One region of the Exiguobacterium sp. PvP048 genome, then DNA from elsewhere that is predicted to be linked to it. Evidence: riboswitches for the same ligand, from Rfam matches in the RefSeq annotation. Region 1 holds a riboswitch; each other region holds the start of a gene.

Evidence for each region. A riboswitch is a leader RNA that binds a small molecule or an ion and turns the genes downstream of it on or off. The one in region 1 is predicted to bind S-adenosylmethionine.
Region 2: linked by a shared signal. The riboswitch ahead of metK (methionine adenosyltransferase) and the one ahead of ABIC15_RS10685 (amino acid permease) in region 1 are both predicted to bind S-adenosylmethionine.
Region 3: linked by a shared signal. The riboswitch ahead of ABIC15_RS04025 (methionine ABC transporter ATP-binding protein) and the one ahead of ABIC15_RS10685 (amino acid permease) in region 1 are both predicted to bind S-adenosylmethionine.

Annotation. Positions count from the first base shown of each region.
Region 1 is NZ_JBEPSU010000005.1:63,931-71,909, forward strand. Features, by position in the region: gene gnd (decarboxylating NADP(+)-dependent phosphogluconate dehydrogenase) at 1-88, opposite strand, end outside; gene ABIC15_RS10660 (GntP family permease) at 107-1,453, opposite strand; gene gntK (gluconokinase) at 1,477-3,018, opposite strand; gene ABIC15_RS10670 (GntR family transcriptional regulator) at 3,011-3,727, opposite strand; gene ABIC15_RS10675 (ketopantoate reductase family protein) at 3,910-4,818, shown strand; gene ABIC15_RS10680 (polysaccharide pyruvyl transferase family protein) at 5,018-6,436, shown strand; SAM riboswitch class I at 6,545-6,646, shown strand; gene ABIC15_RS10685 (amino acid permease) at 6,732-7,979, shown strand, end outside.
Region 2 is NZ_JBEPSU010000001.1:548,204-556,182, reverse strand. Features, by position in the region: gene ABIC15_RS02760 (EAL and HDOD domain-containing protein) at 1-577, shown strand, start outside; gene pckA (phosphoenolpyruvate carboxykinase (ATP)) at 635-2,203, opposite strand; SAM riboswitch class I at 2,436-2,562, shown strand; gene metK (methionine adenosyltransferase) at 2,690-3,898, shown strand; gene ABIC15_RS02745 (GNAT family N-acetyltransferase) at 4,044-4,529, shown strand; gene ABIC15_RS02740 (alpha/beta fold hydrolase) at 4,613-5,317, shown strand; gene mnmM (tRNA 5-(aminomethyl)-2-thiouridylate-methyltransferase MnmM) at 5,370-5,960, opposite strand; gene ABIC15_RS02730 (MDR family MFS transporter) at 6,139-7,320, shown strand; gene ABIC15_RS02725 (peptidoglycan bridge formation glycyltransferase FemA/FemB family protein) at 7,488-7,979, shown strand, end outside.
Region 3 is NZ_JBEPSU010000001.1:796,228-804,206, forward strand. Features, by position in the region: gene ABIC15_RS03985 (anti-sigma factor) at 1-415, opposite strand, end outside; gene ABIC15_RS03990 (RNA polymerase sigma factor) at 415-960, opposite strand; gene ABIC15_RS03995 (metal-sensitive transcriptional regulator) at 1,190-1,453, shown strand; gene ABIC15_RS04000 (YceI family protein) at 1,602-2,126, shown strand; gene ABIC15_RS04005 (SMP-30/gluconolactonase/LRE family protein) at 2,163-2,966, shown strand; gene ABIC15_RS04010 (MBL fold metallo-hydrolase) at 3,069-3,797, shown strand; gene ABIC15_RS04015 (alpha-glucosidase) at 3,899-5,509, opposite strand; gene ABIC15_RS04020 (aminotransferase class I/II-fold pyridoxal phosphate-dependent enzyme) at 5,673-6,860, shown strand; SAM riboswitch class I at 6,923-7,026, shown strand; gene ABIC15_RS04025 (methionine ABC transporter ATP-binding protein) at 7,109-7,979, shown strand, end outside.

The DNA.
Region 1 (7,979 bases):
CAGCGACGTCTTCCTGACGGCTTGCCATGTTCAAGGCGATGTTGCGCCCCATGACGCCGAGCCCGATGACTCCGATTGAATGTAGCATAGTGTACCGACTCCTTTTTTAGACGACGAGACTGAGCAGAAGGACGAATCCAAGTCCGAAGACGGAAATGATTGTCTCAAGCAAGGTCCACGTCGCGAAAGTTTCTTTCATGGTTAATCCAAAGTATTCTTTAAACATCCAGAATCCGGCGTCGTTGACGTGTGAAGCGATCAAACTGCCGGCTCCTGTTGCGAGGACGACGAGCGCCAGATTGACATCCGATTGACCGAGCAACGGAATGACGAGACCGGCTGTCGTCAGTGAAGCGACGGTTGCCGAACCAAGTGAAATCCGTAAGATGGCTGCGATGATCCACGCCAGTAAAATCGGTGATAATGTCGTATCTTCGAACAGGTGAGCGACGAATTTACCGACACCACCGTCAATCAGGACCTGCTTGAAGGCACCGCCGCCGCCGATGATCAGTAGCATCATTCCGATTTGTGTGATGGCCGTCGTACAAGAATCCATGACGGTTTTAATGGGAATCTGACGGGCCAGTCCCATCGTGTAGATAGCGAAAAGCAAGGAAATCAGCATCGCCGTCGATGCGTTTCCGATGAATTGAACGGCAGATAAAACAGTGTTGCTTTCCCAACCGAGCGTTTTTTGTAATAACGTTAAAATCGTGGCAATCGACATCAGGAGGACAGGCAGCATCGCTGTGAAGACACTGATACCGAATCCTGGTGTCTCGTCGAGATTAAATTCTTTTTGTTCCCCGAGTGAAGCGATGTTGCCGGTTTTCTTGAATGAATCCGGAACGATTCGTTTCGCGATTTTCGTAAAGATCGGACCGGCGATGATGACGGTCGGTACGGCTACAATAAAGCCGTATAAGAGAACTTGACCAAGGTCAGCTCCGTATTCTCCGGCAATAACGGTCGGGCCCGGGTGAGGCGGAAGAAAGCCGTGTGTGACGGAAAGGGCAGCAACCATCGGAATCCCGAGATACAAGATCGAGACGCGTAACTGACGTGAGATGGCGAAGACGATTGGAATCAACAACACCAAGCCGACTTCAAAGAATAACGCAATCCCGATGATGAATGAGGCGACAACGACAGCCCATTGGATGTTCTTTTCCCCAAACTTCGCGACAAGCGTCATCGCGATCCGTTGCGCACCGCCTGCATCGGCAATCAATTTCCCGAGCATGGCACCGAGTCCGAAGATTAAGGCGAGGTGACCAAGCGTGCCGCCGAGACCGGCTTCAATCGTCGTGACGATTTGATCAAGCGGCATTCCAAGCAGTAAAGCGACGACGAACGAGACGATGATTAAAGAAACGAACGTGTTTAATTTTAACCCCATAATTAAAACGAGTAACAGAATAATCCCGATAGCAACAATGACTAATGGCATGTGACTTCCCCCAAAAACTTAAATTAAATTTCTTTTTGAATCAGACCCCGTTGATACGTAGCGATGCGTCGATAATCCGTTTCCAGGACACGTGCCAAACTGATGAAGATCGGCAGTAACTGACGGTATTCGTGCATTGCTTCCTCATTTGGCACATGGCGATGTGTATCGCCGATCATGTCTGCTGCCACCTCGAACGAATCGACTTCCCCTGTCGCATACAATCCGAGAATACAGGCTCCAAGACATGAACTTTCAAAACTTTCCGGAATGACGACTTCCGACTCGAAGATATCTGCCATCATTTGACGCCACACTTCAGAACGGGCAAACCCCCCGGTTGCCTGAATCCGTGTGACCGGACCATCCATACATTCGATTAACGCCAGGAAGACAGTGTACAAGTTATAAATGACACCTTCCAGGGCGGCCCGAATCATATGTTCTTTTTTATGCGACAGCGTCAATCCGAAGAACGAACCACTGACATCCGGATTCCAAAGCGGAGCCCGTTCACCGGACAAATACGGATGGAACAGTAAACCGTCTGATCCGGGACGGACGCGTTCGGCAATCTTCGTCAGGACGGCATATGGATCAATACCAAGACGTTTCGCGGTCTCGACTTCCGCCGAGGCCAGTTCGTCACGAATCCAGCGTAAGACCATGCCGCCGTTATTGACCGGTCCACCGATGACCCAATGGTTCTCGGTTAAGGCGTAACAGAAGATCCGGCCTTTTTCATCCGTTTGCGGACGGTCGATGATTGTCCGGATTGCGCCGCTCGTTCCAATCGTAATGGCGATTTCGCCTTTCCGGATCGCGTTAACCCCGAGATTCGACAGGACGCCGTCGCTTGCCCCGATCAGGAACGGTGTAGAAGGATCTAGGCCAATTTGTTTGGCGTATTCCGGTGCTAAATCGGTAAAGGACGTTGTCGTCGAAACCGGTCGCGACAATTTGGTTGCATCGATGCCTGCGACCTGTAACGCTTCCGCATCCCAGTCGAGATCATGGATGTTGAATAAACCGGTCGCTGAAGCGAGTGAATGGTCGATGACGTATTGTCCAAACAGACGCTGGAAAACAAATTCCTTGATCCCGATATATTTTTTCGTCCGTGCCGCAATGTCCGGATGCTCTTCGACGAGCCAACAAATCTTGCTGAGCGGCGACATCGGGTGAACCGGAGTTCCGGTGCGGTGATAAATCGAGTAACCGTACTGTTCCTTGATCCGGTTCGACCAGACTTCGCTCCGGCTGTCGGCCCACGTGATGCAGGCGGTCAACGGTTGATCGTGTTCATCTATCGCAATCAAGCTGTGCATCGCACTGCTGAAGGCGACGAACTTCGGTTGCTCGGTCGGATGTTGTTTCGTCATCAACCGGATGCTTTCGAGCACGGCATGGAAGATCTCTTCCGGATCCTGCTCCGCCGTCGAGCGATTCGGCGTGTGGAGCGGATAGCCGACGTTCGTTTGTCCGACGACTTCTCCTTTTGTCGTAAAGAGTACGGCTTTGGTGCTCGTCGTCCCAATATCAATCCCTAACATGTGTTCAGTCATGTGGTTCGACTCCTTTCGTCATCAGTTGTTGCGATTTCCATAAATCCTCAACCTCTTGCACATCATCAAAGTTCTGATGCAGCGAAGCAATCATTCGTTTGCGGTCGCCGGTCTCAATCGCTTCGATGTAGAGGGCATGGTTCTCGAGAATCCGGTCAAAATCTTCGATATCGTCTTCGATTCGTTGACGCATCGACAGCAGGATGAAGCTTTCCATGACAGGTTTGAGATTCTGCCACATCATGCTGACATATCCGTGATTAATCGACCGGATGATCGTTTCGTGAAACAGGACGTCTTGATACGAAAATTCATCCGCATCCTTATACTTGATGGCAATCTTCATCATCTCGAGAACTTTGCTCAGTTCACGGACCAGATCTTGACGATCCATCTTAACGATCCGCTCAAAAACGAATGTTTCGATTAACAGACGGACATCGTAAATTTCCTGGATGTCTTGTTTGGACAGTCCGACGACGACGGCGCCCATGCGTTCCAACCGGATGATGCGTTCTGACGCCAATACCTTCAGGGCATCCCGGACAGGAGACCGGCTGACGGAAAAATCAGCAGCCAGTTTGTTTTCGGATAGGACGGTACCGCTCTCGATCTTGCCGGAAATGATCCGCATCCGCAGTTCATGGGCGACACGATCACCGGCGGATGCTTTTGATAACCATTTAATCGGGTATAAAAGATCAGACATAAAAAACACCCTCTTTGTCGAATAAGTATACTTGTATACAAGTAGTATAAACGAGGAAAACTAAAATGCAAGCGCTTTAATTAAATTGTCATCTTTATCAAAATTACGGCTTTTCGATGTGATAGGCTAGAGAACGAAAGCGTAGAACAGATCGGAAGACATCAGTCAGATGGAGGGATAAAATGAAAATTTTAGTAGTCGGTGCCGGTGCCGTCGGTGGTTATTTCGGGGCACGATTGGCGGAAAAAGGGGAAGACGTCACATTTTTAGTCCGTGAACGCCGGTTTGAGGAATTGCGTGCGGGACTTCAGGTCAAGAGTCTGCATGGAGATATTACCTGTTCTCCGCGTCTGATCCGGACCGGAGAAAAAGGAACGTTTGATGTCATTCTTTTATCGACCAAGGCCTATCATCTGGAGCAGGTGTTAGAGGACATCGAACCGTTCGTCGCAACCGATACATATATTTTGCCGTTGCTAAACGGAATGGCCCATTTAAAGCAACTGGAGCAACACTTCGGAGCGGAACGTGTGCTGGGCGGACTCTGTTTCATCGAGTCAACGCTTGATGGAAAAGGACACATCGTACAGACGAGTCCGTCCCACCATCTGTTATTTGGTCCATTGCCGGGAACGCGGACAGACCGCTTGGAAGAATTGAAACAGCATTTGACCGGAACAGCGGCTCCGATCAACTATTCAGATACGATTACCCGCGATATGTGGAATAAGTATCTGTTCATCACGACGTTTTCCGGTGTGACGTCGCTTTTCCGTTCAGCAATCGGTCCGATTCGTTCGCAGGAAGAAGGAATGATGATGATCCGCCGCCTGGCAACGGAAGCCAAAGAAGCGATGGAACGCCAAGGTGCTGTGTTCAGTGATGGGATTGAACAGATTCAACAGCAACAGATCGCACAAATGGATGAAACGATGAAGTCGTCCTTACAACGTGACATGGAGAAAGGTAATGAAGTCGAGTCAGCTCATTTGTTCGGCACACTTCTTTCGAAAGATGAAGCGACGCAAGTGATGTTGCCGGCGATTTATGCAAATCTCAAAATTTATCGTATGTCGAGAAAAGATGTTTAACTAGTTGTTATATAGGGAACATTTGTTAGTTTGTATTGAGCCTATATTTTTCATAATCCACAATAATGTGTAATTTTCAGCTATTCGTTGACTTGCTGAATTGCATTCAACTATCCTTGAAAAGACAAGATGGTTAAAAAAGCAAAATATATTTTATATTTTTTAAATGAAAACAGAAGTGAGAGGGGAATTATTTTACATGAAACGTATTATTATCCGTGCGGGTATGACACCGTTTGAACAGTTCGACGCAGAATATTTGATGAAGCATAACTCAATCGGAGGGAACGTCGGAAACCTGATTTATCAATACAGTATTTTCCGCACCCTGATGACAGAGGGCACGACGATCACACCGGATTACTACTACTATGAAGAAGAGCGTGCAGATGAAATCAATGCGAACTTCGATTTATATGTCATTCCACTCGCTGATGCATTCCGTAAAGAATTCGTCCCGACACTTCGTAAATATACAAAATTGATTAAAAAACTAAAGATTCCGGTCGTCGTCATCGGTGTCGGTTTACGCGCACCGTTTGAAGCGAATTTAAACGACGGTTTTTCATTTGATGAAGACGTTAAAGCGTTTGTCAGCGCAGTTCTTGAGCGCTCAAGCATGCTTGGACTTCGCGGCGAAATCACATCAAAATATTTGACGCGTCTTGGTTTCCGCGAAGGAATCGATCACAAAGTCATCGGTTGCCCATCGATGTATGCGTTTGGTCGTGATTTGAAAATTCGTGAAACGAATATCACAAAAGATTCAATGATCGGTGTCAACTCGTCACGTCTTGCACCGCAAAACGTCCTTAACTTCATCACACGCGGAATGGAAGAGTACCCGAACCACTACTTCATCCCGCAATGGATGAAAGAGTTGCGTTTGACGTACACAGGAACACATCCGATTGCTGACTTATCCGTCACGAACTATCCGGTCAAGATGTCGGATCCGACTTACATGAACGACCGTGTCCGCTTCTTCTTGAACGCGCAGACATGGATCAACTTCTTGAAAGAAGCTGACTTCAGCTTCGGAGCACGTCTTCACGGTAACATCACGGCAACACTTGCCGGAACGCCAAGTATCCTGATTCCGAAAGATGCACGGATGCGCGAATTAACGGATTATCACCAATTGACACACATTTGGGCAAATGACATCACAGACAGCACACGCTTGTCGGATGTGATTGAGTCGGCTGACTTCCAAAGTCCGACACGTGTTCAAGCACGTAACTTTGATAACTTCGTGGAATTCCTGAATACAAATGATCTAGAACACATCTACAAAGAAACGAACTATCCGGAGAACGTTCCGTTTGATCGTGAAATGGCCAAAGCAGAGTTGCTTCCGGTCGTTAAACCGATCACAGGAATCAGTATCGAAGAAGCCGTTTCACGTTTTGAATCATATTTCCCAGCCGAAGAACAAAAAATCGTGGCAGCTCAAAAACGCGATAAAGCGAAAATGGCTGAAAAAGATAAGAAAATCAAATCACTTCAAGGCAAGTTGAACAGTCAAACAAAAGAAATGAAGCATCAACAAGGCACATTGAACCGGAAAGCGGTTCGGATGGCATTGAAGACAGCTGATTTGTTTGCGAAGAAATAAGCGACAGACGTCTTATACCGTTTTGGTGTAAGGCGTTTTTTTTACATGATAAATTCTGAATTGTGTTGACAATTCAGAACAGGGTTGGTACTGTTATGAAAAATTACATTCTTATCCAGAGAGGTGGAGGGACTGGCCCTTTGAAGCCTCAGCAACAGGTCGAAAGATACTGTGCTAATTCCTGCGGGTGTTGTACCCGATCGATAAGCTTCCTTTGATTGTCGACCGACGCACCCATGCATGTGGGTGCGTTTTTTTTTTAGTTTAACGAGAAAAAGAGGAGTGTGGAGGAGTAATGAAAGAAGGAACGTTTCGGCGGAAAATGGAATCCCGGCATATCGTCATGTTGTCACTCGGCGGTGTCATCGGGACCGGATTATTTTTAAGTACAGGCTATACGCTCGAGCAGGCCGGTCGGGTCGGCACGATTTTATCTTACCTGGTCGGAGCGCTGGCGATTTATCTGGTAATGCTTTGTCTAGGGGAGCTGGCGGTACATATGCCGGAGACGGGTGCCTTTCACAGCTACGCGACGAAATATATTGGATCCGGAACAGGCTATACCGTCGCCTGGCTTTACTGGCTGACTTGGACGGTCGCGCTCGGTTCGGAATTTACGGCAGCCGGTTTATTGATGCAACGCTGGTTTCCGGATGTTCCGGTCTGGCTGTTCAGTGCTTTATTCGTCGTCATGATTTTAGGCATCAATGTCTTGACGGTCCGCTTGTTCGCGGAAGTTGAATTTTGGTTTTCTGCCGTCAAGGTGCTGACGATTTTAGTGTTCATCGTCTTAGGAACAGCAGCAATCGTCGGATTCTTGCCCCTCGCGGACGGCTCACAAGCACCGCTTCTCGCTCCGTTGACGGAGGGGGGCCTGTTTCCGAACGGAGCGTTCGCGATCTTGATGACGATGCTTGCCGTTAACTTTGCCTATTCCGGAACAGAGTTAATCGGGATTGCAGCAGGTGAGGCGGTCGATCCGAAACGGACGGTTCCTCTCGCCATTCGAACAACAGTCTTCCGGCTCGTCTTATTTTTTGTCGGGACGATCATTGTTCTTGCGATTCTGTTACCAAATGATTCAAAAGGAGTGCTTGAAAGTCCATTCGTTGCTGTGTTTGAACGGATCGGTCTTCCGTTTGCAGCAGACATCATGAACTTCGTCATTCTGACCGCGATTTTGTCAGCAGCGAACTCGGGTCTGTACGCCGCATCACGGATGTTGTGGTCTTTATCCGATCAACGGATGATTACGCCGTACTTTTCTAAATTAAATGCGAGCGAAGTGCCGACACGTGCCGTTCTCTTCAGTATGCTCGGTGGTCTGCTTGCCCTGTTCTCCAGCGTCTATGCACCGGGTTCCGTCTACATTGCGCTTGTCTCGATCTCGGGACTGGCAGTCGTCGTTGTCTGGATGAGTATCAGCGCCTCACAGTTCATGTTCCGCAAGCGCTATCTGCAAGAGGGGCATGATCTAAACGATTTGGTTTACCGGACGCCCTGGTATCCGTTTGTACCGATTCTGTCGTTTTTAATGTGTTTG
Region 2 (7,979 bases), on a different contig from region 1:
TGAAATCGAGGGCAATCCTTACATCAGTGTGCAAGTACTGCAATTGATCAACTCTCCGGGCATCGGTCTTCGGAACATGGTCAGTTCCGTCCGTCAAGCAATTTCCTTGCTGGGCTTTTCCCAACTGAAGAGCTGGATTTCGTTGATCGTCTTGCGTGAGATGAAACTAGCGAGTCCGTATCAATGGTCGGACGAATTATTGCGTTCATCCTTGCATTGCGCAAAACTATGCCAACTGTTTGCGACGGAAACGAAGACACTGAAAGCAGAAAGTGCCTACATGATCGGCTTACTGTCACACATCGATGCCTTGCTTTCCGTGGATATCGGTGAAATCATCGATCAGCTTCCGATTGAACCGGCTTTGAAAAATGTCTTGCAAGGGGAAGATCACCCGTTTCGCGATTGCCTGTTGCTTGCGATCAGCGCAGACCGGGGCGAGTTTGAACGGTTTGAGATGCTCAGTAATCGGTTCGGGATTATGAAGCACCGGGCTTATGAATTATTAAAAGAAAGCCAAGTTTGGCTTTCTCAAAAAGAACTTCATTTACAAGATAAGACAGATTCCATCGTCTAACACAAAAGGTTGAGCATCCGTTAAGGAGCTCAACCTTTTTAGTACCATCAATCGTTTTTACACGCGGGGACCGGCTGCTTTGATCGCATCGGTCGCACTTTCGAAACGTGCGAAGTTCTGTGTGAATTTTTGTGCGAGTGCGGTCGCTTGTTGTTCGTAAACAGATGCATCCGCCCAGACCTTGACCGGATTGAGCAAGTCAGTCGGAACACCAGGTACTTCGATCGGCATATGCAGACCGAAAATCGGATGTTCTTCTGTCGGGATGTCTGCAAGCAGACCGTTGACGGCCGCATTGACCATCGTTCGTGTATAGGAGAGTTTCATCCGGCTTCCTGTACCGTAAGCGCCGCCGGTCCAGCCTGTGTTGACGAGATAGACTGTGACACCGTGACGATCAATCAGTTCCCCGAGCATCGTCGCATATTTTTCCGGAATCAACGGCAGGAATGGTGAACCGAAGCACGTCGAGAATGTGGCTTCCGGTTCTGTAACGCCGCGCTCCGTTCCAGCCAGTTTTGATGTGTAGCCGGATAAGAAGTGATACATCGCTTGTTCTTTCGTCAGTTTACTGATTGGAGGCAAGACACCATAGGCATCCGCCGTCAGAAAGACAATCGTTTTCGGGTGACCGGCGCGTGACGGAATGGCGATGTTGTCGATTGCTGTAATCGGGTAAGCGGCACGTGTATTTTCAGTCAATGAAGTATCATCATAATCCGGAATCCGCGCATCATCGAGGACGACATTTTCAAGAACGGTTCCGAAGCGGATCGCATCAAAGATTTGTGGTTCTTTTTCGCGTGACAGATTAACTGTTTTCGCATAGCAGCCACCTTCGATGTTGAAGACACCGTCATGAGACCAACCGTGTTCATCGTCACCGATTAATTGGCGACTGTCATCAGCAGACAGCGTGGTCTTACCAGTTCCTGAGAGTCCGAAGAATAAGGCGACATCGCCGCCGTGTCCGACGTTTGCTGAACAGTGCATCGACAAGACTTCTTGTTGGGGTAAAAGATAGTTCATGACAGAGAAAATTGATTTTTTGATTTCTCCGGCATACTCCGTTCCGCCAATCAAGACGATCCGGTGTTCGAATGACATCGCGATGAATGTCTCGGAGTTTGTGCCGTCAACCGCCGGATCCGCTTTAAAATGTGGTGCGTAGACGACCGTAAACGGTTCAAAGGCCGCAACCGTAGGATATTCACGTAAAAACAGCTGTTTCGCAAACAAATTATGCCAAGCATATTCGGTTACGACGCGCACTGGAAGGGTGAAATGCGTATCGGCACCAGCAGCAGCTTCTGTGTAGTAGAGTTGATCTGCTTCGTTCATATAACGAAGAACTTTTTGTAACAGTTGCTCGAATTTGTCCGACTCCATCGGTTGATTGACATGACCCCAATCGATATGCATCTCACATGAGTCATCACGGACGATGAACTTGTCTTTCGGTGAACGACCTGTAAATTTCCCCGTTTCTACAGACAAAGCACCATTTTCTGCAAGAACTCCTTCTTTGTTGCGAATTGCATGTTCGACTAGTTCAGCAACAGACAGTTGTTTGAACACATGCTCCTTCTTGAGTAGTTCTTCGATATTCAGGACCGTCATCGGCATCCTGACCCCACCTTTCCCCTACGTTGGTTTTAGCTCTACTATTAGTATGACACATTTATTATATATGACATACTAATGATAGAGCAATCATTTTCATGCGCTGATTTCTATTTATCTGGAAACGCTTTCAGCATTAACAGTTTAACATCTCTTCCGAAATTTTTCGACTAGAAATTAAAACGTTGCTTGACAGAGTGAGCACAAGTTTATATCATGTAATTCGTAACGGATACTCTTATTCTGAGCAGGTGGAGGGAACAAGGCCCGAAGAAACCCGGCAACCGTCTTATATTAATTTCATCATTAATGTAGGAAAAGGTGCTCTCCTGAAGCGAAGTAAACACTTCGAACGATAAGAGGGTAAAGGAAGAACGCACAACCTTTCCCTGACCATTTTTGGACATGGAAAGGTTTTTTTCATTTTACCGTCCCACTCAACTAGGGGAAATGAGTACACCGTCAAATTCTTTTTTGGGAGGGTCAAACATGACAAACCTTAATCGCCGACTGTTTACGTCGGAATCAGTAACAGAAGGTCACCCGGATAAAATCTGTGACCAGATTTCGGATTCAATTTTGGATGCAATTCTTGCAGCCGATCCAAACGCACGTGTTGCGGCAGAAACTTCTGTCACGACAGGACTCGTATTAGTAGCAGGAGAAATCACGACATCAACTTACGTGGATATCCCGAAAGTCGTTCGTGAAACGATTCGCGAAATTGGCTATACACGCGCTAAATACGGTTTCGATGCAGACACTTGTGCTGTATTGACATCAATCGATGAGCAGTCAGCAGACATCGCTCTCGGTGTTGACCAAGCGCTTGAAGCACGCGAAGGAAACATGTCAGATGAAGAAATCGATGCAATCGGAGCAGGAGACCAAGGTCTGATGTTCGGTTATGCAACGAAAGAAACACCTGAACTCATGCCACTTCCGATCTCACTTTCACACAAACTGGCTCGTCGTCTTGCAGAAGTTCGTAAAAACGGACAACTCGATTACCTCCGTCCGGATGGTAAGACGCAAGTCACGGTTGAATACAATGAGAACAATGAACCTGTTCGCGTTGATACAATCGTCATCTCAACACAACATGCAGAAGAAGTGACGCTTGAGCAAATCCAAGCTGATCTGAAAGAACATGTCATCGCACCGGTCATTCCGACTGAGTACATCGATGCCGATACAAAGTTCTTCATCAACCCAACTGGTCGTTTCGTCATCGGCGGACCACAAGGTGATGCTGGATTAACAGGCCGTAAAATCATCGTTGATACGTATGGCGGATATGCACGTCACGGCGGTGGAGCTTTCTCTGGTAAAGATCCAACGAAAGTCGACCGTTCAGCTGCTTACGCAGCGCGTTACGTCGCGAAGAACCTCGTAGCTGCAGGTCTTGCAGACAAAGCGGAAGTTCAACTCGCGTACGCAATCGGTGTCGCACATCCGGTATCAATCGCGGTGGATACATTCGGTACAGGAAAACTTCCTGAAGCACAACTGGTTGAACTGGTTGCTGAAAACTTCGATCTTCGTCCGGCTGGAATCATCAACATGCTTGATCTCCGTCGTCCGATCTATCGTCAGACAGCAGCTTATGGTCACTTCGGTCGTACAGACATCGAGTTACCATGGGAGCAGACAGATAAAGCCGCTACTCTTGAAGAGCAGGCAAAACGTTTCGCATAATTCATTGTTCAGAAACATCCTTCTAAAGGGTGTTTCTGAACTTTTTTTGTTTCTCCTGAACTTTGCAGGGATACGACTGAAATTTCTAGAAAAGGGTAAAAGAACATGAGTCTGTATTCTGTAAAAGGAAAAGGGGGATTTCGGTATGGAGATACGCGAAGCGGTTCCGACTGATGCAGCACGCATTCATGATATTGCGCTCACGTCTTGGATGGACACATATGAGGAAATCTATTCAGAACGCTCGAAAGCCCATTTCGTTCAAGAAGCGTACCCGCAGGAAGAAGTGGTCCGGGCGATTCGGACAGCGGAGGAAGCACGTGGAGAATATTTCAACGTCGGACTGATTGACGGGGAAATCGTCGGTTTCATTCACGCGATTGATGTTGAGGGAACATGGGAAATCGTCCGATTGTATGTCTTGCCGAAATACCAACAAAACGGGATCGGACGCCGGCTGATCCGCGAACTGGAATTGCAGGGAGCCTCTCCGATCGAAGTGTATGTCGAATCTCGGAACTATAAAGCCCGCCACTTTTTAACGTCGTACGGATTCAAGGAAATCAGTGAGACGACAGAGGAAGTCTTCGGACAAGTGGAACCTGTGACGCGTCTGCAACGTATATATTAAAGAAATGGAATCCGACTTAAGGCGGTTTGGCTGGAGTCGGATTTGTTGCATACTAAACAGATATCGAATGAAGAGGTGAGTTTGTGGTAGAACAACCAACCGGAGTGATCGTTCTTGTATATCCACTCCAATTACGTGCTCGGCCGAGTGAGGCGCTGATTCGTGTATTAGAACGCGAATACGAAGTTCTCCTGGTCGATGCACCCCGTCGTGTATCGTTTGAAGAACATCAACAGCTGTTAAAAGAAGCATTACGTGAAGCCGGTAAACGAAAATTACCGATTCACATCATTGCCTGCAGTATGGGGGCACTTGTCGTCAATCGGCTGCTTCAAGAATATGAGTTGCCGATGGCGAGCCTGACATTCATCTCGCCGTTATTTGATTGGCACAACTCGAAGCAACTAGGCGGCGTCAAACAAGTGTTTGCAAGTGCTTTCGACCGGTTCCGTCCGGATGCTCCGCTCGGCACATTGCCGTTCGGACAGAACAATGAGGATGCTGCACGTCTTGGTGAATTGACGTATGCGGAATATCGCGAGATTGAAGAAGAAATCGTCATCCATGACGAAGAACGTAAGAAACTGCCGCGGGTCCATCTCGCTTGTTTTTATGCACCGGATGATCAGTTCGCCGACGTCAAGTTGACGCTTGAAGTGTGCCGGAAGATGGGCGGAGACCAGATTTATCTGCAACGTCTGCACGGTTTCCCGCACTTCAGTTTTGAACGTTTGAATACGCGGTTTGCTGAAAAGCTATTGCTGTTTCTAAAGATGGTGGAAGATTAAACGGCAACAAGAAAAAGAGGAATCCGGATAGCATCGGGATTCCTCTTTTTGTTTAGTCGATTGTTTGTTTCTTTAATTTTTTTTCAATCGCGACGATGAACGGGGGATTGTTTTGCTGATTCAAGAAACGATATTGCAGGACGGCATAATCCTGTTGCGGGAGGGAAGAGACATGTTCCAATACCGCATCGCGTTCACGTCGTCCTTCCGAGTGGCCATGGTAGATCACGAGGACAACCAGACCGCCGGGGACAAGAACCGGAAGGAGGGCACGGAGTGCTTCGAGTGTTTCTTCCCCGGTCGTCGTAACGGATTTATCACTCCCCGGTAAGTACCCCAGATTAAATACTCCGGCACGGATCGGGCGTTGTTCAGCAAACAAGCGGGCTCCGACATGAATATGGCTTTCATGGTACAAATCGACCCAGTCCAAGACGTGAGCCGCCTGCAGACGGCGTGTCGTTTCTTCGATGGCCTGCTCCTGGACATCAAACGCGATGACCCGTCCGCTCGGTCCGACCTGTTCGGCAAGAAAATGCGTATCATGACCGTTCCCGGCAGTCATGTCGACGACACAATCCCCTTCATGGATGACTGATTCCAATAATTCTTTGGCGTAAGGTAATACACGTGCAAGTGACATGGCAAAAACTCCTCTTTCTGATAATATGCTCTATTTTTTTCTAAGTACCCGGAAAATTGACCCTTTAGTCAAGTGTATCATTTTTCCGATTGTTCGTTTAATAACGAAGTTCCTTGACAGAGAGGAGAATAATTTCGTAAAGTGGCAAGGTTGGAAACTACATTGGAGGATGCTTACCATGCCGAAATTACCTCGCGCGGTCTGGATTCTGGTATTGGCGATGGCGATCAATACGACAGGATCCTCTTTTTTATGGCCGTTTAATACATTATACATTCATGATTATTTAGGAGAGTCGATGACAAAAGCCGGAATGGCTTTATTCGTCAACTCGGCTCTCGCCATTGTCGGAAACTATATCGGCGGAAAAGCATTTGACCGGTTAGGCGGGAAACGGACGCTTGTCATCAGTGTCATTGGACTGGTCCTTGCCTCGATTGGTCTTTGGCTGTTCCATCAGACCTTCACCGGGTATGTGCTGATGTTAGGATTGATCGGATTCGTCGGAGGAATGGTGTTTCCGACCATCTATGCTTTGACCGGTGTCATTTGGCCGGAAGGTGGAAGACGGGCATTTAATGCAATCTATGTTGCCCAAAATGTCGGTGTGGCACTGGGGACCGCAATCAGCGGACAAATTGCAGCAATCGACATCCAGTTCATCTTCATCGCCAATCTGATCCTTTACTTATTGTTTGCCGTCGTCCTTTTTGTGGGGCTGAACTGGATTCAAGTGCATCCGGTCAAACGTCAATCGGTATCGGCAGGGGAAGAAGTGCGGGAGCCGCTCTCGAAGAGTTCAGTCCGGACGATGTTGTACGTTTCGGTCGGCTATGCGCTCTTGTGGTTTGTGTATGTTCAATGGCAGGGAACATTTGCCGTGCATACAAAATCCCTCGGTGTGACAATTTCCGAATACTCGATTTTATGGACGATCAACGGTGCACTGATCGTATTTGCGCAACCGTTATTGACACCTGTCCTGCGCTGGTTTGGTGACGACTTGAAACGTCAGTTGCTGACGGGAACCGGCATTTTTCTTTTGTCCTACGCGATCGTGCCTTTTGCCGGCGGATTCAAGATGTTCTTAGTAGCGATGGTCATTTTGACGATCGGTGAGATGTTCATTTGGCCGGCGGTTCCGGCAATGGCAGCCCGCTTGGCTCCGATCGGGAAAGAAGGCGAGTTTCAGGGGTATGTCAATATCGCCGCTTCGGCAGGGCGGATGATCAGTCCGACTGTCGGAGGGCTGATTTATGATTTATCCGGTATGAATGCCGTGTTCATGACATTGATTGGATTGATCCTGCTGGCAGGATTCACATTCGTTCGGGCTATACCAAACAAGGCGGTAAAATGAGAAAAGGACAGAAGCGATCGCTTGATTCCGCTGTCTGTCTTTTTTGTTGAAGAAGCATATTAAACATGTAAAATGGGTATTGAATTAAAAGGTAAAAATTAATTGATTAACCAAATTAAAGGGAAAATAGTTATGTTCGACGTGTCATATGCCGGAGGTGGAAAAAGATGAGGCGATGTATTTTTGTGGAAGATCAGTTGACGTGGGCATCACTTGTGGAAAATAAATCACTTGATATTTTTTATAGCTATGAATATGTTCATTTGAATGCCCGGACCGATGAAGCGGCCGGACTGATTTATTTTCAAGGAGCATCAGGTGAATTATTTTATCCCTTCTTGAAGCGGCGGATTTTTGACACCGAATACTTTGATTTGATTACGCCTTACGGATACGGAGGTCCGGAAATCATTGGTGAGTTGACTTCAGAAGAGCTGACCGGTGCCAAACGTTCGTTTCGACAATGGGCGATGCGTCAAAAAATTGTTTCCGAATTGATTCGTTTTAATCCGCTGACGGAAAACCATAAACGTGTAGCGGATTGGACGAAAACGGAATTCATTCGCCACACGACAAGCATCGATCTTCGGCCTTCTGTAGAAGAAATCATGCAGACCTTTCATAAAAAAAACCGGAGTATGATCCGGAAATCCTTGGCG
Region 3 (7,979 bases), on a different contig from region 1:
AAGACTCGTCTTGCGACAAGAAGTAGGCGTTGGCACCAAGTGACAGGATCAAGGCGGCTGCGATACTCATCAACCATCCGAGCGGCACAGACCGTTTTTTCTCTTTCTTCGATCGTGCTGCGTCGAGGTCAGACAAGTGCGTCTCCTCTACAGCCGGTTTTTCAACTGCTGCTTGCACCGGTTTTTGTCCTTGTTTCGTCGATCCAAGGACTTCACCGAGAATTCTTGACTTCATGCCGGTTGGTATCGGTCGTTCCGGAAGTGATTCCGCGATGGGCAGCATCAAGTCTTGCATCTCTTGGAGCGCCTGTTTGCAGTCATCACAAGTCGCCAAGTGTGCCTCGAACGCGTCGCGATCGGCAGCTGATAATGTTCCGTTGAAGTAATCGATTAAATCATGACAACGTTCTTCCATCAACGTTCCCTCCCGTCTAGTAATTTCCGGAGTGCCTGGATAGCACTCCTTATTCTGGTTTTCACCGTTCCAAGCGGTAAATTAAGCTGATCTGAAATTTGTTGTTGTGTCAGGCCTTTAAAATAAACGAGTTCAATTAACTCTTGTTGATCGGGTTTCAGTTCATTGACGGCATCGCGGACTTCCGTCGCTGTTTCCCGCTGCATGACCGTCCGTTCGACCGGTTCATCATATCCGCCGTCCCGCTCCTCGACTTCAATCGTCGGTTGGCGTTTCTCGCGTCTCAGACAGTCGAGCGCTGCATTGCGGGTAATCGTTAATATCCAAGAGGAGAACTTTCCTTTATCGGTATTAAAATCGACCCGTCCGTTCCAAATCTTCATCCAGACTTCCTGGATGACTTCTTCTGATAAACGATCATTGTTCGTAAAGCGATGAGCGAATGAGAACAACAGTCTTTCATACTTGTCATACAGTACTTCGAGAGCTTGTTCATCTCCACTGCGCATCTGATGATAAAGCGATTCATCGGATTGAGTATGCATCCTTCTCCTCCTTGGTGATCAGTCAGCCTTATCATATAGTATACGCAAGCTGACACAAAATCGTTTTAGTTTTTTCACTTTATTTCATTTTTTTGTCCACCACATCCATATTCCCTATTCCGCTAAAAAATATAGCTGAAAAAAGCGGTTAGATTGACAGCAATACCGTGATGGGCATAGCATAAAGGTATCGAACAGACGGATTGCATCTTAGAATGGAGGAAAATGAATGGATTACGATCGTAAAATGAAGAACCGGGTCAGCCGGATCGAAGGACAACTTCGCGGTATCTTGCGAATGATGGAAGAAGGACAGGATTGCCGTGATGTCATCACGCAACTGTCGGCTGCCCGCTCCGCCATTGACCGGACGATTGGTGTCGTCGTCAGCTCCAATCTGATCGAGTGTGTCAAAGAAGCCGAACAATCCGGCGAAGGACAGACGGAGGAATTGGTTAAGGAAGCCGTTAACCTGCTGGTAAAAAGCCGCTAATCGATTCCTTGGAATCGTTGATAGTCTTGCTCTGCTTGGATGTGGTGCAAGACTTATTTTTGTTTCCGCTGTATGTTTTGGAATCGAGATAAAAAGGAACAATAAAAGGCATGACGAAAAGTGACTTGAACATGAGGAGGAACCGAATATGGCTACGTATCAACTCGATCAGGACCACAGCTCCATCACATTCTCAGTCAAACACATGATGATTTCAAAGGTTAAAGGAGAGTTTCGTGACTTTACCTTCGATGTCAGTGGAGAAGCACATGATTTGGAAAACGCTTCTGCTGTCGTAACGATTCCGGTCGCTACGATAGACACACGCAGTGCGGACCGCGATACACATTTAAAATCAGCTGATTTCTTCGATGTCGAGCAGTATCCGAACATTACTTACCGTGTGACTTCGTTTAAAAAACACTCCGGTGACGAATATGAAGTGACCGGTGATTTGACGATTAAGGATGTTACGCGGACAGAAACGTTTAAGGTCGAGTATGAAGGCAGCGGTGTTGATCCTTGGGGTAATACACGTTCCGGTTTTGAAGTCGACGGGAAGATCAAACGGGAAGACTACAATCTCACCTGGAACGTCGCGCTCGAAGCCGGAGGTGTTCTGGTCGGCAGTGATGTGAAGTTCCAATTGCACCTCGAGTTCATTCACGGGTAATTATTAGAGATCATAGTAGATGTAGGGGGAAATCAGATGACAGTTTCACTTTTTATTGATGTTGCATGTAAGACCGGGGAGTCGCCCGTCTATGACGCTAAAACAAAACGATTTTATTTCGTCGATATTCCGGGCAAGCTTCTTTTTTCATATGATTTAACGACAGAGGCTTTAAAACCGTACCAAGTACCAAGTGCCATCACCTCGATTGCTTTGACGGATGCGCCGGACTTTCTGCGCGTCACGTCGGCACACGGTTTTGGAACGTTTGATTTAAAAGAAGGACATCTCTCACTGGAAACCCAGTTGACGCTCCCTGACTCCGACCGAATGAACGACGGGAAGCTTGATCCATCGGGTCAGTATGTGGCCGGAAGCATCAATGAAGAGGACGGCGAGACCGCTTCCCTCTATCGTCTGCGTCATGACGGTTCCGTCGATGTCCTCCTCGAAAACTTAACGAACTCGAACGGACTCGTTTGGTCCGAGGACGGTAAGACACTCTATCACATCGATACGCCGACGAAAAAAGTCTATGCCTTCGACTATGCTGCGGATCAACCGTTGACAAACCGCCGGGTGGCCATCGACTTAGAGGACGAAGACGGTTTCCCGGATGGTATGACCAAAGACACGGAAGGTCATGTCTTCATCGCCCATTATGCCGGATCATGCTTAACACGCTGGAATCTTGAAACCGGTGAAAAACTCGCCCAGATTGATTTCCCGGTTTCGAACCCGACTTGTCCGATTCTGTACGAAGACCGTCTACTGGTCACGACAGCAGCAGACGGGGACGATTCCGAACATGCCGGAGCCGTTTTCGAAGTGACGTATTAACACCTTTGCTCCCTCACGAGAGGGAGTTTTTTTGTAGACGTCTGTACTAAAACAGGCGATACTAAAACAGAAGTGTATATTATGACGAGGGAGTGTAATCGGATGCATATTTCGACGATCGAACGACTTCATCAACTGCAAACAACGCCGTCCTTCTTCCCGGTCAACTGTTACTTATTTGAAGAAGCGGACAGCCTCGCCCTGATTGATACGGGGATTTCACTGAATGCCAAAGCGATTTATTCCGTCATCAAGTCGTTTGACAAACCGTTACAATCCATCATCCTGACTCATGCGCATGCCGATCACGTCGGATCCCTTGATTTTTTAGCAAGTGCTTTCCCGCTTGCCGAAGTCTCGATCAGTTACCGGGATGCGGCTCTCCTCAGCGGGGATGAGTCGTTGCGCGAAGGCGAGACGACACCGCTGAAAGGCGGCATTCCAAAAAACATCAAAACCCGTCCGGACCGGCTGCTCGAAAGCGGTCAACAGATCGGCAGTTTAAGTGTCATTGCTTCTCCGGGACACACACCGGGTTCCATCTCCCTGTGGCATGAAGGCAGTCGGACTTTGATTGCCGGTGACGCTTTCCAAACTCAGGGTGGTCTGGCGGTTTCGGGGGACACGCGTTGGCAGTTCCCCTTCCCGTCACTTGCGACCTGGGATAAGGAAGTCGCCCTCCAATCGGCACATCAGTTGACGGAATTGACACCGGACGTCTTGGCAGTCGGTCACGGACCGCTCGTCGTCGCACCAAGCTTTGATATGCGCCAGGCAGTCGACCGGTTCGAACAGCTCTTATCCTCGAAAAAGCGCAACGGCTATACGTAAAAAAATCAGCTGGTTCAAAAAAATCCGGACATTTCCTGCTCCTCATTTAGAAATGAAGAGTAGAAGATGTCCGGATTTTTTCTGTTGACCATCGCCGCCAGTTAAGGCATCTCATATTGATACAATCGGGCTTCGTACGGTGCCAATCGATTGATGTCCGCGGTCTCATAATTCGTCAGAATCAACTGTTCTTCCAGTAAACCAAACGTCGTCGTCACCGGTTCATCATGGACGTTCAAGACGATCCGCCAAACCACTCCGTCCAGGACCCGTTCATAGACATACAGGTACGGATCCTGAATAGCCAGATCACGATAACCCCCGTAAACCATGACCGGATGAGTCTTCCGTAAATCAATCAGTTGCCGGTAAAAAGCCAGCACGGAATGCGGATCCTGTTCCGCCGTTTCGACATTGATGTCACGGTAGTTCGGATTGACCGTCATCCATGGCGTCGCTGCGGTGAATCCGGCTGCTTTGCCGGTATTCCACTGCATCGGTGTCCGTGAATTATCTCGCGCCCGCAACTGCATCGAGGACAGGACGGTTCCGGGTGATTCGCCGGCGGCAATCCGTTCGGCGTATTGATTCCGAAATGCGACGTCCTGATAAGACTCGGGATCAGAAAAACGAATACCGGTCATGCCGATTTCTTCCCCTTGATAAATATACGGGATGCCCGGTAACGTGTGCAGCATCAAGCCCAGTAGCTTGGCACTTTCGACACGATACCGTTCGCTTCCGAACCGGGTCACCTGACGGGTGTGGTCATGGTTATTCAAAAACTGTGACGCGACTCCGCTCGGATAAAGCGCTTCGTACCAACGCTTCTGGATTTGTTTGAAGCGCGGTAAATCCATCGTCTCCATGTCATCCGCGACTTCGAAGTGAAACAGCGTTCGCAACTCATTCCGTTCCTCACCGACATACAGTAACCCGTCTTCCGGGCCGACGAACGGAATCTCACCGACGGTAAAGAAATCGGTTCCCGCCAGTACTTCTTGGTGCATCTCCTGCAAGAATTCATGAATGCCCGGCTGGTTCCCTAAGTAGGATAAATTCAGAGGATCTGCGACATCATCATACGTCGCCCGTTTCTTGATCAGGTTGATGACATCCATCCTGAAGCCGTCGATTCCTTTCTCGGCCCACCACCGCATCATCGTATACACAGCCTGCCGGACTAGAGGATGTTCCCAGTTCAAGTCCGGTTGCTCCGATGCAAAGGAATGGAAGTAATACTGCTGGCGTGTCTCATCCCACGTCCAAGGGCTCGGCGCAAAATACGACCGCCAATTGTTCGGCGGCGTTCCTTTGACCCCGTCCCGCCAAATGTACCAATCGGCTTTCTCGTTTGTCCGACTGCTGCGTGATTCTTTAAACCACGTGTGTTGATCACTCGTATGATTGACGACCAAATCAAGAATCAGTTTCAGTCCCCGTTCATGGGCGGACGCAATCAGTTCTTCCAGATCCGACATCGTTCCCGCCTTCGGCATAATCGAATAATAATCCGAAATGTCGTATCCGTTATCGACATCCGGTGATGTATAACAGGGATTTAACCAGACGATATCGACACCCAGGGAAGCGATGTAATCGAGTTTTTCAATTACTCCGCGTAAATCGCCCATCCCGTCTCCGTTCGAATCTTTAAAACTGCGCCAATACACTTGATAGACAACGGCTTCTTTCCACCAGGCCCGATTCATCCCATCATCTCCTTTGTGATTCAATCGTATTCTAGTTTAGTGTATCAAAAACACGAAAGCCATCGGTTCTTTTTCCCAATTATCAGCAATTATTAAAAAACTCTTTTCTTTTTTCTGAAAATTCGTTATCCTTGACGACAATACCCAACAAGGAGGAAGACAGATGAAACATTTCGCCCCATCTATTGCGATTGATCGGTTACCCGCTCCGGTCTTTGCCGAGCTCGCCCAGCGGATCGGTGCCGTCAAGGCTGCCGGTCATGACGTCATCACGCTTGGTCAGGGAACACCCGATCAGACGACACCCGTACATATTCTGGATGCCTTGAAAGAAGCGATCAATGACGCTTCAAACCTCCAGTACCCGCCGTTTCGCGGCCATGATTTCCTCAAGCAGGCCGTTGCTGACTTTTATCAGACGGAGTTTGGTGTAACGATTGATCCGGCTTCCGAAGTCGCCATTCTGCTCGGCAGCAAGGCGGGCATCGTCGCGTTACCGCAAACGATCGTCAATCCGGGCGAAGGCGTCATCGTTCCGGATCCCGGCTACCCCGACTACCTGTCCGGTGCGGCCCTTGCCGGAGCTTACCCGATCACATTGCCGCTCCTTGCGGAAAATGCCTTTTTACCTGACTACACGTTACTTGATACGACAGATGTCGAACGGGCCCGGATGTTGTTCCTCAACTACCCGAGCAATCCGACCGGGGCGACGGCAACAGCGGAAGCCTTCGAGCAAACGGTTTCCTTCGCTGATGCGAACGACATTTGCGTCGTCCACGACCTCGCCTACGGCGGAATCAGCTTCGACGGTCCGACCCGCAGTTTCCTCCAGACGGAAGGCGCAAAAGACGTCGGAATCGAACTGTTTTCATTATCGAAACGTTTTAACATGTCCGGTTTCCGAATCGCCTTCGCCATCGGGAATCCGTCCGTCATCGCAAGTATCGAGACGTACCAGGAACACTTATACGTCAGTGCTTTCACACCGATTCAACAGGCAGCAACCGTCGCTCTTTCAAGCGATCAGACGTGTGTCCGCGAACTGAGCGCTCTGTATGAAGCCCGGCGTGATGCCTTGTTCGGAAAGTTACAGGAAATCGGTTGGGACGGACCGATCCCGGGCGGTTCGTTCTTCGTCTGGTTGCCGGTCCCGTCCGGCTACACGTCCCAAAGCTTTACCGATCACCTGCTCGACGAAGCGCATGTCGCCGTCACACCGGGACATTTCTTCGGCGAATACGGCGAAGGCTACGTCCGGATCAGCTTGATTGCCGACGCCGAACGACTGGTTGAAGCTGCCGAACGAATCGGTCAATTGAATCTGTTTCGCCAGACCGTTGCGGAATAATTCTGAAAAAACGTTTGACAAATGGGAATGATTTCCGTTACAGTAAGTCCCAACAGCATATCTACTTATCGAGAGCGACCGAGGGATTAGGCCCAACGACGTCCGGCAACCACCTTTAAGGAACGGTGCCACATCCTACAGAATGTTTTATTCTGAGAGATAAGTTACGAAATCTTACACTTCGTCGCTTTTTTCTGGTTGCTCTTAACTGGAAAAAGGCGATTTTTTGTATAGGGAGGAAACGACAGATGATTGAATTTAAAGGAATCACAAAACGGTTCGTTCGTGACCGGACACCCATTTTCGCCTTACGTGACGTCAATTTAACGATTCAACAAGGTGAAATCTTTGGCATCATCGGTGAATCCGGTGCCGGAAAAAGTACCCTGCTCCGTCTGATCAATGGACTGGAGACACCGACACAAGGAACGGTTAAAGTATCGGGCACTAATCTGTCCGGCCTCTCCAAAGGCAGCTTACGCGAACTTCGTTTGAACATCGGGATGATTTTTCAACATTTCCAACTGATTCAATCCCGGAATGTTGCAGATAACATCGGATTTGCCTTAAAGGCAGCCGGTGTCAAACGGAGTGACTTCCCGCAACGGATCAAAGAACTTGTCACGCTGGTCGGTCTTGAAGGTTTCGAGACGAACTTTCCGAGCCAGCTGAGCGGCGGTCAAAAGCAACGGGTCGGAATTGCCCGCGCCCTTGCGAATAATCCGAGTGTCCTGTTATGTGACGAAGCCACATCAGCTCTTGACCCGGTCACGACGCTGCAAATCCTGGAACTCCTGAAGGACTTAAACGAACGGCTTGGCTTGACGATTATCCTGATCACCCATGAAATTGATGTCGTCAAACAAATCTGCCACCGTGTTGCGGTCATGGCGCAAGGCGAAGTTGTCGAAGTTGCGAGTACCTATGACCTGTTCAGTCAGCCGGCCCATGATGTCACAAAACATTATGTCGACACGGCACTCCAAATCGAATTGCCGGAACGGATTTTACGGACGACACCCGGTAAAATCATCCGCCTGCAATTCACGGGTGAAAAGACCGGTGAAAGTACGTTATCGGAAGCGATCAAACAGTTTGATATTTCCGTCAGCATTCTCC